Regions from separate parts of the Rhizobium sp. WSM409 genome, predicted to be linked through region 3. Evidence: predicted binding sites of a transcription regulator. Region 3 holds the regulator's gene; each other region holds the start of a gene.
The links. Region 3 encodes PhoB, which activates phosphate uptake and scavenging genes when phosphate is short. Its sites were predicted from a motif close to TGTCATNNANCTGTCAT; they were not measured.

Region 1: the regulator PhoB is predicted to act here: its motif matches at 2,109-2,125, upstream of AC25BC_RS20555 (DUF2794 domain-containing protein).
Region 2: the regulator PhoB is predicted to act here: its motif matches at 1,989-2,005, upstream of pstS (phosphate ABC transporter substrate-binding protein PstS).
Region 4: the regulator PhoB is predicted to act here: its motif matches at 1,086-1,102, upstream of AC25BC_RS06455 (alpha-D-ribose 1-methylphosphonate 5-triphosphate diphosphatase).

What each region holds. Positions count from the first base shown of each region.
Region 1 is NZ_CM172794.1:4,172,211-4,176,344, reverse strand. It holds gene acnA (aconitate hydratase AcnA) at 1-857, shown strand, start outside; gene AC25BC_RS20560 (DUF1223 domain-containing protein) at 1,092-1,832, shown strand; gene AC25BC_RS20555 (DUF2794 domain-containing protein) at 2,148-2,549, shown strand; gene AC25BC_RS20550 (GNAT family N-acetyltransferase) at 2,556-3,113, opposite strand; gene AC25BC_RS20545 (Bax inhibitor-1/YccA family protein) at 3,224-3,952, opposite strand; gene AC25BC_RS20540 (ABC transporter permease) at 4,133-4,134, opposite strand, start outside.
Region 2 is NZ_CM172794.1:1,372,810-1,376,943, forward strand. It holds gene AC25BC_RS06920 (bifunctional diguanylate cyclase/phosphodiesterase) at 1-1,769, shown strand, start outside; gene pstS (phosphate ABC transporter substrate-binding protein PstS) at 2,119-3,141, shown strand; gene pstC (phosphate ABC transporter permease subunit PstC) at 3,229-4,134, shown strand, end outside.
Region 3 is NZ_CM172794.1:184,687-188,820, reverse strand. It holds gene AC25BC_RS00945 (aspartate aminotransferase family protein) at 1-1,026, opposite strand, end outside; gene AC25BC_RS00940 (GcrA family cell cycle regulator) at 1,447-1,980, shown strand; gene phoB (phosphate regulon transcriptional regulator PhoB) at 2,223-2,906, opposite strand; gene phoU (phosphate signaling complex protein PhoU) at 3,041-3,754, opposite strand; gene pstB (phosphate ABC transporter ATP-binding protein PstB) at 3,799-4,134, opposite strand, start outside.
Region 4 is NZ_CM172794.1:1,274,745-1,278,878, forward strand. It holds gene AC25BC_RS06445 (molybdopterin-containing oxidoreductase family protein) at 1-425, shown strand, start outside; gene AC25BC_RS06450 (NUDIX domain-containing protein) at 422-1,015, shown strand; gene AC25BC_RS06455 (alpha-D-ribose 1-methylphosphonate 5-triphosphate diphosphatase) at 1,160-2,329, shown strand; gene purN (phosphoribosylglycinamide formyltransferase) at 2,326-2,997, opposite strand; gene purM (phosphoribosylformylglycinamidine cyclo-ligase) at 2,994-4,067, opposite strand.

The DNA.
Region 1 (4,134 bases), 820 kb from region 3:
AGTATGCCGACGTCTTCAAGGGCGACGTCAACTGGCAGGCCGTTCAGATCCCGCCGGGCCAGACCTATGCCTGGGACGACAATTCGACCTATGTGCAGAACCCGCCCTACTTCGTCGGCATGGGCAAGAAGGGCAGCGGCGTTTCCGACATCAAGGGCGCCCGCGTCCTCGGCCTGTTCGGCGACAAGATCACCACCGACCACATCTCGCCCGCCGGTTCGATCAAGGCGGCATCGCCGGCCGGCGCCTACCTCATCGACCACGACGTCGCCGTTGCCGACTTCAACCAGTACGGCACGCGCCGCGGCAACCATGAAGTGATGATGCGCGGCACCTTCGCCAATATCCGCATCCGCAACCACATGCTCGGCCCGAACGGCAAGGAAGGTGGCTACACCATCCATTACCCGTCGAAGGAAGAGACCTCGATCTATGACGCCGCGATGCAGTACAAGCAGGAAGGCGTGCCGCTCGTCATCTTCGCCGGTGTCGAATATGGCAATGGCTCCTCCCGCGACTGGGCTGCCAAGGGCACCAACCTGCTCGGCGTCAAGGCGGTGGTCGCCCAATCCTTCGAGCGCATCCATCGCTCGAACCTGGTCGGCATGGGCATCATCCCCTTCGTCTTCGAAGAGGGCACGACCTGGCAGAGCCTCGGCCTCAAGGGCGACGAACTCGTCACCATCGAAGGTCTGGAAAAGATCAAGCCACGCGAGAAGAAGATCGCCAGGATCACCTATGGCGACGGCACCGTGAAGGAGGTTCCGCTGCTGTCGCGCGTCGATACGCTCGACGAGGTAGTCTACCTCAACAATGGCGGCATCCTGCAGACGGTTCTGCGCGACCTCGCTGCCTGATTTTTAAGACACTCACATGATAATGGCCGCCGGAGAGCAGTTTCCGGCGGTTTTTCTTTGCGGCGACAGTCTTTAAACGGGGCTCACGATGATTTGTTTTACGCAAGTTCCCGTCTAGCTACGTCTCACCCGTTCGTGACTTTTCGTTTGAACCCGGAAGGATTATTCGTACGTTCATATGTCAGGGCCTCCGGTTCCAACATGCCGTCGGCGCTGAAAAAGAGGTGCAGGTGAATGTCCCCCCGTTTTTTGATTCCGCTGATCGCCGGCGTTGTTCTCTCGGGCCCGTTGCAGGCCGAAGACGGCACACCGAAAGGTGTCGTCGAACTCTTCACGGCGCAGGGCTGCTCCTCCTGTCCTCCTGCTGATGCCGCTTTCCGCAAGCTGGTGAACCAGGGCGATGTCATCGCGCTCGCCTATCATGTCGATTACTGGAACTATCTCGGTTGGGCCGATACGCTGAGTTCCAAGGAAAATACCGAGCGGCAGTATGGCTATGCCAAGACAATGGGCCGCAGCAACGTCTACACGCCGCAGGCGATCGTCAATGGACGCGGCCATCTGGCCGGCGCCGATCTCAATGGCATCAACAGCCAGATCGACACCTATAGCAGCGAAGGCAATGGGCTGACCGTTCCGATCAGTGCCGCGATGCGCGGCGATGAGCTGGAGATCAAGATCGGCGCGGGACAGGGCAAAGCCAATGTCGTGATGGTCTATTTCGACAAGGAAAAGACCATCGACGTCGAAAAGGGCGAGAACAGCGGCCAGAAGATCTCCTATCTCCACAGCGTCACCAATGTCGAAACCGTCGGCATGTGGGACGGCAAGGCGACCAGTCTGACGCTGCCGGCCAGCGTGCTGCAGCGGCCGCAGCTCGAGGGCTGCGCGATTCTGCTTCAATCGGCAACCGCAGACGGCGATCCGGCTGCGATCCTTGGCGCGACCGTGGTGATGGCTGGCAAAAATATCTGAAATTTCATCCGGCTGCGGATGAAATGCTGGGGCGGCCCGGCCGAGCGTATTCGGGGCTGGGGTTAAGGTCGATACGCTCCGCCGGGCCCTTTGGCGCGCTGGCGCCAAACTGGAGCTCATAAATCTCCTGCAAATGAGGCGCTGTTTTGACTGAAATGCGGCGCTGCGGAGAAAGCGTTGGCCTGCCCAGCGCCCTTGCCCGAGAGACGCGCGGCGCTGTAGTGCGGCTGAATGTGACAGCCGGCACTCTTGCAATTTGCGGCAGCTCGGGCAAACTGTCACTCTCCTGTCATATGTGGAGGCCTTGTGAGACTGATGACAGATCAGCCGGATTTGCGACACGGCGAAAGCCGTTCCGTCGACCACAGTTCCTCAGTCGTCGTCGATCTCAGGGAATACAAGCAAAGCAAGGACCCGCTTCCGGTGACCTTCCACCGGCGCGAACTGGACGCGATCCTCTGGATCTACGGTCGGATGGTCGGTGATGGTGAATGGCGCGACTACGCCATCGATCACCTGAAGGACAGGGCGGTCTTTTCCGTTTTCAAGCGTTCCGGTGAAATGCCGCTCTTCCGCATCGAGAAAAACCCGAAGCTCGCCGCCAAGCAGGGCGCCTATTGCGTGATCAGCGTCAACGGCACGATCCTGAAGCGCGGTCACGAGCTGAACCAGGTGCTGAAGGTCTTCGACAAGGCCCTGAAGCTCGTCGACAAGTAAACCATATCAGCCGTTAAACAGCGTGCCGGGATAGGTCGACGGGTCCGGATCTGCGCTCATACCCTCACCGAGGGCGCGCTGCATGAACATCGTATCCAGCCAGCGGCCGTGTTTGTAGCCGGTGCCCTTCATCAGACCAACCTCCTCGAAGCCGGCCGTGCGATGAAGCGCGATCGAGGCGGGGCTGGCGCCGCCGATGACGGCTGCCATCTGCCGAAAGCCGAGGGTGGTGCAACGGATGATCAGTTCGGCGAGCAGCGCCTTGCCGATACCGCGGCCGCGGGCTTGCGGCGCCAGATAAATCGAATCCTCGACCAGCCAGCGATAGGCGGGACGCGTGCGAAAGGCCGACGCATAGGCGTAGCCGAGCAGGGTTCCATCCGCATCGGTTGCGGCAATATAGGGATATTGCTGGCCGACGATCGCCGAAAAACGCAACGCCATCTCGGCCTCGGAGGGCGGCACGATCTCATAGCTCGCGACGCCGTTCAGGACGGATTCGCGATAGATATCGGCAATGGCGGGAATATCGGCTTGTGTGGCGTCGCGCAGGAGGAAGGACATTTTGGCGGCAGGTCCGTTGGCGAGGATGTGTCTTCCTAAAACCATCCCGCGAAAGCCTGCGCAACAAAAAAGGCGGCCTAAGCCGCCTTTTCGATCTCAGTCGGTCCTGCTTATTTACGGTTGCCCATGAACTGCAGCAGGAACATGAAGAGGTTGATGAAGTCGAGATAGAGCGTCAGCGCACCCATGATCGCCTTGCGACCGGCCACGGCAACGTCATCGGCTTCCAGGTACAATTCCTTGATCCGCTGGGTATCGTAGGCGGTGAGGCCTGCGAAGATCAGGACGCCGAGCACCGAGATGGCGAACTGCACGGCAGACGACGCCAGGAAGATGTTGACGATCGAGGCGATGATCAAGCCGAAAAGACCCATCATCAGGAACGAACCCATCGCCGACAGATTACGCTTCGTCGTGTAGCCGTAAAGCGACAGCGCGCCAAAGGAGGCGGCGGTGACGAAGAAGGTCTGAACGACGCTCTGACCCGTGTAGATCAGGAAGATCGATGAGAGCGACAGGCCGACGAGCGCGGCGTAGACCGCAAAGGTCGTCTGGGCGGCGGCCACCGTCATCGTATTGATCCGGAAGCTCAGGAAGAACACCAGAGCGAGCGGCGCCAAAATGACCACCCACTTCAGCGGGCTCACATAGATCGCCTGACCGAAAGCGGTCAGCTCGCCATTGGCGAAGGCGAATTGGAACGACAGATATGCGGCCACACCGGTGATCGCCAGACCCAGCGCCATCAGGTTGTAGACCTTGAGCATATAAGCGCGCAGGCCTTGATCAATCATCTCGCCGGTCTGAGCGCGGCTTTGATAGTTACGAAGATCAGCCATAGTTTCCTCTTACAAGCTCCGATGGAAATACGGTGTCGGGGTTTTCGACCCGGGCGCCGCTGCGGAGCTCCAGCATGCCTGCGGATAATATGAGGCTTTCGCCGTTTGCAAACAAGAGGCTTGCAAAGGCTCGATCGGTTAAATCGCCGTAAGGTGAAGGGTTTGGGTGCCGCTGCCCGGTC
Region 2 (4,134 bases), 1.2 Mb from region 3:
CGATCGTCTCGGCCTATGCCAAAGGCAAGCCCTTCCAGCCGAGCACGTTTTTCGGGGAAGCTTTTTATCAGCAGATCAATGCTGCTGCCGCTCCGGCGAAGGCGCCGGTGGTCAATTTCATCAAGACCGAAAGCGGTATAGCGCTGATCGCCTCGCAGGCGATCCAGCCGTTCGAGACCGCCGCCGAGGTTCCGAAGTTCAGCGTGCTGAGTTTCTATAAGGAGTTTACGTCGGAGGTTCTCGACACTCTCTCCAACGAACATGAACTCGAGGGGCTGAGCCTCGAGACGACGCCCAAGCCGGGATCCCTGAACACGCCGATCACCGACATGAAGGGAGCCGTCATCGGCTATCTCGTTTGGCCGAGCAAAGCCCCCGGAAGCGCCGTGTTTCATCAGGTCTATCCCTATGTTGCAGCTTCTACCGTCATCCTTTCATTATTCTTGATCGGCGTTCTGTTGGTTGGCGCATCCGAGGCGCGGCGCCTGCGCCAACTGGCGCAAACAGCTCGCTTCGAAGCGAGCCATGACAGCTTGAGTGGCTTGTTGAACAGACAGGGGCTTCTCCGCCTGCTGGAGGATCTGGAGAGCCCGGATCCTTCATCGCCGCGGCTTTACTTGGTTGACCTCGACGGCTTCAAGGCGGTCAACGATGCTTGGGGACATGCGGTTGGGGATGATTTGATCCGGATCGTCTCGAACGCGCTGATGACCAGTCATCCCGAAGTCCTGACCGCAGCCCGGCTGGGAGGCGATGAATTCGCGCTGGTGCACGTTGGATCCACTGCACGCGAAGAGATCGAAGAGGCGATTCTGGCGCTGTTTGCCGAGCCCTTCAAAATTGACGGGCGAACGATCGAAGTTGGCGCAAGCATCGGAGCTGCGGCGCGCGATGGAGACATATCGCCTTTGGAGCTTCTTCGCAGAGCCGACATGGCGCTCTATCGTGCCAAGGCAAATGGCAAAGGTCAGGCGGTTGAATACGACCCCGAACTGGACCGGGAACGCATACGGGTCGCCGAGCTGGAAGGTCTCTTGAAAAACGCCATCGGCAGCGGCGCAATCGAAGCCGTTTTCCAGCCTCTCGTCTCTGCTTCGACCGGTACTGTCACCGGTCTTGAAGCACTGGCGCGCTGGAAAACTGCAACGGGAAACATCAGCCCGGAAATATTCATCCCTCTTGCTGAAAGATGCGGCCTCATCGATGCCCTTGGCGTCCATATGCTGAGAACGTCGATCGGGCATGCCAAGAGCTGGCCCGGTCTGACTTTGTCGGTGAATGTTTCGCCGATCCAGCTCTGCAATCCGGAATTTGCTGCCCAAGTGATCACGATCCTGCAGGAGTTGGATTTCAATCCAAACCGCCTGACACTGGAAATCACTGAGGGCGTTCTGATGACAAATCCGGATCAGGCCCGTCGGTCGATAGACCAGCTCAAGCGCGTCGGCATAAAGTTTGCTCTTGATGATTTTGGCTGCGGCTACGCCAGCATCGGTGCATTGCGGCAGTTTGGGTTTGATCGCATGAAGATCGACCGCTCGCTGGTGTCCGCTCTCGATGAAACCGCAAATGGCGCCGATATTCTTCGGGCAACCATCTCCTTGGCGACTGCTCTGCAGATTCCCGTGACCGCGGAAGGTATTGAGAATACCCGTCAGGCGGCGATCTTGCGAGACGCCGGCTGCGATCAGCTTCAAGGGTATATGCTCGGAAAACCCATGTCGGCATGCGACATATCCAGCAGGCTGCAAGAAGAGTCGGCCGCGTGATCTCGTAAAGGCCACGAATTCGGCATCGGGCCTGAGCGGCCCGGCATATCGAAATCCTGAAAACGACATTTCCAGGCATCGCTGCGGCAATCCACCACAGCCATGCGTCAATCTATCCCGATGTTTTTGCTAAGGCTTTGTTAAATCCGCGATTCAATGAAAAGGCCGTAACTGCAGCATTCGCGGCACGGCCCACGGTTGGTTGCGACCGTCAAATTCCGTCATCAAACTGTAATAAAACGCGCCTAGCCCGCCTGCTGTGACGGGAATTTCAGCGCCCCAGACAATGGACACCCCCTCCATGGCGCTGGTCTCGTTGTTTTTCAAATCCATTAGGGAAGCGCTTCATATGCTCAGCAATAAACTTCTTTCGGCCTGCCTCGGCGCCGGCCTGGTTGCCGCTCTGGCGGTTTCGGCGTCCGCCGCCGACATCACCGGCGCCGGCTCCACCTTCGTCTATCCCGTCCTGTCCAAATGGTCTGCGGACTACAACAAGCAGACCGGCGACAAGCTGAACTACCAGTCGATCGGTTCGGGCGGTGGCATCGCCCAGGTCAAGGCTGCAACGGTTGACTTCGGCGCGTCCGACGCTCCGATGAAGCCGGAAGACCTGACGACTGGCGGCTTCGGTCAGTTCCCGCTCGTCGTCGGCGGCATCGTGCCCGTCATCAACGTCAAGGGTATCAAGTCGGGCGAACTGAAGCTCACGGGCAAGGTTCTCGCCGACATCTACCTCGGCAATGTCACCAAGTGGAACGACAAGGCCATCGCCGATCTGAATCCCGGCCTGAAACTGCCCGACAGCCAGATCGCCGTCGTCCACCGTTCGGACGGTTCGGGCACCTCCTTCAACTGGACCAACTACTTCTCCAAGGTCAACGAAGACTGGAAGAGCAAGGTCGGCGAAGGGACCGCCGTCAACTGGCCGGTCGGCATCGGCGGCAAGGGCAACGAAGGCGTCGCCGCTTACGTCACCCGCGTCAAGGATTCGATCGGCTACGTCGAATACGCCTACGCTCTGCAGAACAAGCTGCCCTACGTTCTGATCCAGAACGCCGCAGGCCAGTATCCGAAGCCAAATGCGGAAAGCTTCTCGGCTGCTGCCGCCAGCGCCGAATGGACCAAGGCTCAGGACTTCTACCTGATCATGACCAATGCTCCGGGCGAAAAGGCCTGGCCGGTCACCGCCACGACCTGGGCGATCATGTACAAGGAGCCGAAAGATGCGGCTCGCTCCAAGGCTGCCTTCGCCTTCTTCAAGTGGGCGCTCGAAAACGGCCAGAAGGAAGCCTCTGCCCTCGATTACGTTCCGCTTCCGGAAACCCTGGTGAAGCAGATCGAGGATTACTGGACGGCCTCGTTCAAGGGCTGATCCTGACGAAACTGCGGTCGGGGCGGGAAGCGAGGCTTTCCGCCCCGAATGTCTTTGACACCCCTCAAAGCATCAGAGCGTACGGACATGAGCGAAGCAATGGCATCGCTGCCCGCCACAACCGCGGGCGTGAAGCGCCGCGACGGCGCCGCAGGCGATCGTATTTTTTACTGGATAGTTTTCGGCTGCGGCCTGTTTGTTCTTGTCGCACTGTTCACAGCGGCGTTCTCCATGGTCTGGGACGGGTTTCTCGCGTTCCAAACCTTCGGCTTTGGCTTCCTGACCGGCATGGAATGGGATCCGGTTGCCCAGCGGTTCTCGGGCCTAGTACCGATTTACGGCACGCTGGTCACCTCGGCGCTCGCCATGATCATCGGCGTTCCCGTGAGCCTCGGTATCGCCGTTTTCATTACCGAAGTTGCGCCGCGCTCCATTCGCGGCCCGATCGGCGGTGCCATCGAGCTTCTCGCCGGTATCCCCAGCATCATTTACGGCATGTGGGGTCTCTTCACCTTTGCCCCCTTCATGTCGGACTACGTCCAGCCGGTGCTGATCGACTGGCTAGGCCCGATCCCGGTAATCGGCGCATTGTTCACTGGCGCCCCGCTCGGCATCGGCATGCTGACGTCGGGCATCGTGCTGGCAATCATGATCATCCCCTTCGTCTCCTCGGTCACGCGCGACGTCTTCCTGGTCGTCCCAGCGCAGTTGAAGGAATCGGCCTATGCGCTTGGTTCGACCAAGTGGGAAGTGGTGCGCGACATCGTCATCCCGCACACCCGCACCGCGGTCGTCGGCGGCATCTTCCTTGGTCTCGGCCGCGCGCTCGGAGAGACCATGGCGGTCACCTTCGTACTCGGCAACACCCATAACATCGCGGTGTCGCTGATGGAGCCCGGCACGTCGATCGCTGCGACGCTCGCTAACGAATTTGCCGAAGCTTCGGATGACCTCTACAGGTCGTCGCTCTCGGCGCTCGGTCTCATCCTCTTC
Region 3 (4,134 bases):
GGCTGAGGGAACGGCAGCCTTGATGCCGAGCAAAAGCCCTTCGCCGCGCACGTCCTCGATCACATCGGGATAACGATCCTTCAGCGAGGCGAGGCCCTGGCGGAAGACAAGTGCTACGTCGCGCACCTGCTGGAGGAAGCCATCGGCAAGGATGATGTCGAGCACGGCGCTGCCGACGGCCATGGCAAGCGGATTGCCGCCATAGGTCGAGCCATGCGTACCGGCCTTCATGCCGGAGGCGGCCTCTGATGTGGCAAGGCAGGCGCCGAGCGGGAAACCGCCGCCGATGCCCTTGGCGACAGCCATGATGTCGGGGGTGACGCCCGACCATTCATGGGCGAAGAGCTTGCCGGTGCGGCCGACGCCGGTCTGGACTTCGTCGAGGATCAACAGCAGGCCGTTCTCGTCGCAGAGCTGGCGAAGCGCCTTCATGAACTCAGGCGTGGCAGGACGGACGCCGCCCTCGCCCTGCACCGGCTCGATGAGGATGCCAGCCGTGGCATCGGTGATCGCGGCGCGGACCGCTTCGATGTCGCCGAAAGCCACCTGATCGAAACCCGGCGCCTTGGGGCCGAAACCTTCGAGATATTTTTCCTGGCCACCGGCGGCGATCGTCGCCAGCGTCCGTCCGTGGAAGGCGCCTTCGAAGGTGATGATATGGAAGCGCTCGGGATGGCCCTTGGAAAACTGGTAGCGGCGCGCCGTCTTGATCGCGCATTCGAGCGCCTCGGCGCCCGAATTGGTGAAGAACACCTTGTCGGCGAAGGTAGCGTCCGTCAGCCGTTTTGCCAGACGCTCCTGGCCGGGGATCTCATAGATGTTCGACAGGTGCCAGACCTTGTCTGCCTGCTCCTTCAGTGCGCCGACCACATGCGGATTGCTGTGGCCGACGGAGGTGACGGCGACGCCGGCGCCGAAATCGAGATATCGCTCGCCAGTTTCGGTGATCAGCCATACGCCCTCGCCTCGCTCGAACCGCAGCGGGGCACGAGAATAGGTGTCATAAAGCGGCGCGGCTTCAGCCATGGCGCGATCTCCATCAAAGTTGCCGGGCAATGACTCCGGCTAAGGAAACCAGGCCCGAAAAATCAAAAATGCCGCCTTGCGGCGGCGAGTGGCACTATTTCCTTTTCGCGCTGCAATGTCAACAAAACGGCGCCCTTAGCGTATGCAGCACAGGTGTACAGCGGCATTTTCAGTCTTCAACAGGCATTATTGCAGAAATGCCACGCAGGGACAGCAAGTTGGGGAAAACTACGAATTCGATTCATCCGGATTCATGCGACTCTTGTCACGGAGTCAGGCTCACACTAGGTTAAAGATCAATTACTAGACTGCATGCGGCGGAACTAGTCACCAAAATTGATCAAGCGTTTCTTGTTTCGGAGCTCCCGGGACAACGGTGAGGGATTCTGCCATCACCAACGCAAAAGGTGGAGACAGGGCATGAACTGGACAGACGAGCGGGTCGAGAAACTCAAGAAGCTTTGGGCCGAAGGACTGAGCGCGAGCCAGATCGCGGCACAACTTGGCGGTGTCAGCCGAAACGCGGTCATCGGTAAAGTGCACCGGCTGTGCCTTCCCGGCCGTGCCAAGGCCGGCGGCACCAACACCGCGGCGCGAACGCCGAAGCGCAATACATCGGCGCCGCGCGCGCCGAACTTCGCCTCTCGCATCACCACCCGCACCGTCACCCGCCAGCAGGGCGCGACGATGCTGAAGGAAGAGATCGAGATCGAAACGATCGAGGAAATGGAATACGTGCCGAGAGGCAATGTGGTGGTGCCGATTTCCCGCCGCCTCGGCCTGACGGAACTGACCGAACGCACCTGCAAGTGGCCGGTCGGCGATCCGCTGAAGGATGACTTCCATTTCTGCGGCTGCGAGTCCCCCGACAATTCGCCCTATTGCGGTTATCACCAGAAGCTTGCCTACCAGCCGGTGAATGAACGCCGCCGGGCAGCGGCGCGGGCCAGCTGAACGGGCTGACCATCGTTAGAATGCAGAAAACGGGCCGAGTGGCCCGTTTTTTTATGCGCGGATGGAAGCTCAGGTTTCCCTCCGTCATGCTCGGCCTTGTGCCGAGCATCTGATCACCTCAACTACTTGAGGGAAAAAACTTTATTTTCAAATACTTCATTTGGCGTGCGCAGATCCTCGGCACAAGGCCGAGGATGACGTCGCGGGTTTTGCCAGGGCTCAGCAGGCTCAGATGAAAGCCCTCAGGCTTCCATCGAATAACCGGCGCCGCGGACGGTGCGGATGACGTCCTGCATGTTGGAGAAATTCAGCGCCTTGCGCAGGCGGCCGACATGGACGTCGACGGTGCGCTCGTCGACATAGATATCGTGGCCCCAGACACCATCCAACAGCTGTGAGCGGGAGAAGACCCGGCCCGGCGACGACATCAGGAATTCCAGCAGGCGGAATTCGGTGGGGCCGAGGCGGACTTCGCGGGTCTTGCGATGGACGCGATGGGTCTCACGGTCGAGCTCGATGTCACCGCATTTCAGCACCGTCGACAGCACCTCGGGACGGGCGCGACGCAGCATCGCCTTGACGCGGGCAACGAGTTCGGGGGTCGAAAAGGGCTTGACGACATAATCGTCGGCGCCCGTCGACAATCCGCGGACACGCTCGCTCTCTTCGCCGCGCGCCGTCAGCATGATGATCGGCAGACGCTCGGTCTCCGGCCGCATGCGCAGGCGCCGGCAGAGCTCGATGCCGGAGACGCCGGGCAGCATCCAATCAAGGATGAGAAGATCGGGCGTGCGCTCCTGAAGCCGCATTTCGGCTTCGTCGCCACGAAGGATGGTATCGACCTCGAAGCCTTCCGCTTCGAGATTGTAGCGAAGAAGCACGCTGAGGGCTTCCTCGTCTTCAACAACTGCAACTCTCGGGATCATGCGTGTCGGTCTCCTCGCGCATGATCCTTAAACCAGGGTGATTTAAGCAATGCATCCTGCGCAAATTTAAAAATTGGCTGCGACCTCTTTGCGCGCCCGGACGGGCGCGCACGCAAGCGGCGGGGTGTGGGCAGTTATTCGGTGACCGCGCCGACGGTGTTGGCGCTGTCGTCCTTCGGCCGATCGCCTTCCGGCTGCGCGCCTGTCGTCATGTAATAGATCGTCTCGGCGATGTTGGTGGCGTGGTCGCCGATGCGCTCGATGTTCTTGGCGCAGAAGAGAAGATGCGTGCAGCTGGTGATGTTGCGCGGATCTTCCATCATGTAGGTCAGGAGCTCGCGGAACAGCGAGGTGTACATCGCGTCGATCTCGTTGTCGCGTTCGCGGATCGCATTCGCCTTGTCGGCGGAACGATTGGTGTAGACGTCGAGCACTTCCTTGAGCTGGACGAGCGCCAGCTCGGACAGATGCTCGAGGCCGCGGGCGAGCTTGCGGGGAACGCCGGTGCTTTGGACGGCGATGACGCGCTTGGCAGTGTTCTTGCCGAGGTCGCCGACGCGTTCGAGATCGGCGGCGATGCGGATCGAACCCATGATTTCGCGCAGGTCCGCGGCCATCGGCTGGCGGCGGGCGATGGTGACGATCGCCTTGTCGCCGATTTCGCGTTCGGCGTGATCGAGGATCACATCGTCGGAGATGACCTTCTGCGCCAGCGCGGTATCGCCGTTGACGAGCGCCCGTACGGCTTCGGCGACCATCTGCTCGGCCAGGCCGCCCATTTCGGAAATCCGCCTGGACAGGAACTTCAGATCATCATCATAGGCAGAATAAATATGTGTCGATGCCATGGGGCTTTATCCTCGAATAACGGAAAGGCTTGGTGACGCCAAAATCAGCCGAAGCGACCCATGATATAGTCCTGGGTGCGCGGATCGTCGGGATTGGTGAACATCTTGTCGGTGTCGTTCTCCTCGACGAGATTGCCGAGGTGGAACATGGCGGTGCGCTGCGAAACACGCGCGGCCTGCTGCATGGAATGGGTGACGATGACGATCGTGTAGTTCTCGCGCAGCTCGTGGATCAGCTCCTCGACCTTGGCGGTGGCGATCGGGTCGAGCGCCGAGCAGGGCTCGTCCATCAGGATGACTTCCGGGCTGACGGCGACGGCACGGGCAATGCAGAGGCGCTGCTGCTGACCGCCCGACAGGCCGGTGCCGGATTCGTGCAC
Region 4 (4,134 bases), 1.1 Mb from region 3:
ACGCAGCGCTTCCAGACTTCCCCGATCAGGTCGATGTCATCGAAGTCGCCGATCCCGAGCATCCCTTCCGCCTCGCCACGTCGCCGGCGCGCAACTTCCTGAATTCGAGCTTTTCGGAAACCAAGACCTCCCGGCAGAAAGAAGGCCGCCCTGAAGTGATGATCAATCCGGCCGACGCCGAAGCCAACGGCATCACCCATGGCGATCTCGTCCGCATCGGTAACAGCCGCGGCGATCTGCGCATCCACGCCCGCATCACCACTGAAGTGAAATCAGGCGTGCTGATTGCCGAGGGCCTTTGGCCGAACAAGGCGCATGTCGACGGCGAGGGCATCAACGTCTTGACCGGCGCCGACCCCGTCGCGCCTTATGGCGGTGCGGCCGTGCACGACAACAAGGTCTGGCTTCGCAGGGACGCAGCATGATGCAGCCGAAATCCCGGGTGAAAATCGCCGGCGAGGAAACCCTGTCGAATGGGTGGACGCGGCTGAGCAGCTATCTGCTCGACTATATCGACCGCAAGGGCGCAACCCATCGGTTGAAGCGGGAAGTCTACCACCGCACGCCCGCCGCCTGCATTCTGCTTTATGATCCCAGGCGCGACCTCGTCGTTCTCGTCCGCCAATTCCGCCTCGCCGTTCATCTCAACGGCGATCCCAGCTGGATAATCGAGGTGCCGGCCGGCCTTCTCGACGATGACCATCCCGAAACGGCGATCCGTCGCGAGGCGATGGAGGAGACCGGCTATCGCCTGCGCGAGGCGCGCTTCCTGTTCAAATCCTACACCTCACCGGGTGCCGTCACCGAAGTGGTCCACTTCTTCGCAGCCCTCGTCGACATCGCCGACCGCGTGGCCGAAGGCGGCGGCCTGGACGAGGAGCACGAGGATATCGAAGTCCTCGAGATTCCGCTCGACGAGGCGGCGACGATGATCGAAACCGGCGAGATCTTCGACGTCAAGACGATCGTGCTTCTGCAATGGGCCTTGTTGAACAGGGCAAAGCTGACAGCGTGAATCTGCGGAGCGAGCGCATCGGGTCATTTCCAAAGCGCAAGTTTCCGCTTTAAGATGATACGGCGCGAAATTTCATACGACTGTCACGTAGCAGTTCTATGCGCTGCGGTTTGTCAATCATCGGATGCGGTCAGGAGAAAGCCCATGTGGCTCAGCAATTTCACCCTCGTTCTCCCAAACGAGGTGGTGAGTGAAGGTTCCGTGCGTGTTGAGGGTGGCGTCATCGCCGAGATCCGGCCGGAGCCGGTCGCCGGTGCTGCCATCGATGGCGGCAGGCGGCTGCTGATGCCGGGATTCGTCGATCTCCACGGCGACATGATCGAGCGCGAGATCGCCCCGCGGCCGAACGCGACGATGCCGATCGATTTCGGCATCCACGAACTCGACAAGAAGCTTGCCGCCGCCGGTGTCACCACAGCGTTTGCCGCCGTCTCTTTTGCGACCGAAAGCGTCTACGGCCACGTCCGCTCGCTGGAGACGACATCGGCGGTGATCGAAGGCATCAACCGCCTGCGTGATGATCTGCTGATCGACCACCGCGTCCACGCCCGTTACGAGATCACCAATGTCGGCGCAGCGCCTGCACTCGAACGCCTGCTGAATGCCGATCAGATCGACATGGTCTCGCTTACCGACCATACGCCGGGTCAGGGCCAGTACAACAACCTGCAAAGCTACATCCTTAGCATCTCCGAGCGCCGCGCCATCTCCGAGGAAATGGCGGCGGAGATCGTCGCCAAGCGCATTGCCATGCGCAACAATGCTGACATCGAGGCCAAGCTGAAGGAGATCGTCGCGCTGTCGCTGAAGCACAAGCTGTCGCTTGCCTCGCATGACGATGACAGCGTCGAAAAAGTCGCCGAGATGCACGATCTTGGCGTCACAATCAGCGAGTTTCCGGTCACCGCGCCTGCGGCCGAAGAGGCGCGCCGCCGCGGCCTCTGGACGCTGATGGGCGCGCCGAACGCGCTGCGCGGCCAGTCGATGTCGGGCAATCTCAGCGCGCTCGATGCCGCAAGGGCCGGCCTGCTGAGCGTCATCGCCGCCGATTATCATCCAGCTGCCTTCGTGCCTGGCATTTTCAAGCTTGCCGACATGGTGGACGGCGGCCTGCCGGCAGCCGTTGCCATGGCGACCGGCAATGCGGCCCGTTCCGCCGGCCTGTCGGATCGCGGCGAGATCGCCATCGGCCAGCGCGCCGATCTGGTCGTGGTCGAGCCGGGTGATATCAATCGCATCCGCGCCACCTTCCGCGCCGGCCGCTTCGTCTACAGCGACGGCACGCTGCATCCGTTAAGGGCGCTGGCGGCTTAAGCGCGGTCGCCGATCAGCGAAATAAGCTGGGTCTTGGGTGCGGCGGTCGAAGCCTCCGCGCCGACGGCCTTGCCGCCTTCCATCGTCACACGGCCTTCGGCAAAGAGCCGCAGCGCTTGCGGGTAAATCTGGTGTTCGATGGTGAGCACACGCGCGGCAAGGCTTTCGGCCGTGTCACCGGAAAAAACAGGTACGGCCGCCTGGCCGATCACCGGCCCCTCATCCATGCCTTCGGTGACGAAATGCACCGTGCAGCCGGCGATCCGCATGCCGGCGTCGATCGCCCGCTGATGCGTATGCAGGCCCGGAAATAAGGGCAGCAGGGAAGGGTGGATGTTGAGCATCCGGCCTTCATAACGCTGGATGAACGTCGCCGTCAGCAGCCGCATATAGCCTGCCAGGCAAAGAATATCGGGTTTAAGCTCGTCGAGCGCCGAAAAGATCGCCGCCTCATGCGCGTCCTTGCTGGCGTAGTCCTTGCGGGGAAAAGCGAATGTGGCAATGCCTTCGGCGGCGGCCTTGGCAAGCCCGCCGGCATCCGCCTTGTCGGAAATCACCCCGACGATCTCGGCCGGATAGTCGGCTGCCTTTGCCGCCGCAACCAGCGCCATCATGTTGGAGCCGCTGCCTGATATGAAGACGACGGCGCGTTTGCGCGGCGAACTCATATGGCAAGCGTGCCCTTGTAGACCGTGCCGGCAGCGCCTTCTTCGCGGGCGATCATGCGGCCGAGCGTGATAACTGTCTCGCCCTCGGCTTCGAGAGCCGCGGAAACCGTCGCGACATTCTCGCCGGCAACAACGGCGATCATGCCGACACCGCAGTTGAAGGTGCGCAGCATTTCCTTGGATTCGACGCCGCCCGTCTTGGCGAGCCATGAAAACACCGGCGGCACCTTGACGGCGGCAAGATCGATCTCGGCCGCCAGATGCTTCGGCAGCACGCGCGGAATATTTTCCGGGAAGCCGCCGCCGGTGATGTGCGCCAGCGCCTTGATGGCGCCGGTCTCGCGGATCGCCTTCAGAAGCGGCTTCACATAGATGCGTGTCGGCTCGAGCAGGGCTTCGCCGAGCTTCTTGCCCTCGGCGAACGGCGCCGGTGCATCCCAATCGAGGCCGGACAATTCGACGATCTTGCGCACCAGCGAGAAGCCGTTGGAATGAACGCCGGAGGAGGCAAGGCCGAGGATCACGTCACCCTCGGCAATATCGCCGGATGGCAGGAGCTTGCCGCGTTCGGCCGCACCGACAGCAAAGCCGGCGAGATCGTAGTCGCCGGAGGAATACATGCCGGGCATTTCGGCCGTCTCGCCGCCGATCAGCGCGCAGCCGGCCTCGCGGCAGCCGGCGGCAATGCCGCCGACGATGGCCGCACCCTGATCGGGGTCGAGCTTGCCGGTCGCGAAATAATCCAGGAAGAACAGCGGCTCGGCGCCCTGTACCACGAGATCGTTGACGCACATGGCGACGAGGTCGATCCCGACGGTGTCGTGATAGTCGGCATCGATCGCGATCTTCAGCTTGGTGCCGACGCCGTCATTGGCGGCGACGAGAACCGGATCGGTAAAACCTGCCGCCTTGAGATCGAAAAGCCCGCCGAAGCCGCCGATCTCGCCGTCGGCGCCGGGACGGCGGGTCGAGCGCACCGCCGGCTTGATCTTCTCGACGAGGAGGTTGCCGGCATCGATGTCGACGCCCGCATCGCTATATGTCAGGCCGTTTTTCCCAGACTGGCTCATGCTGGTCTCCGATGGCTATTTCAGGCGGCAAACGTGCCGCGTCATCTGCCGGTCGCAATTGCATGAC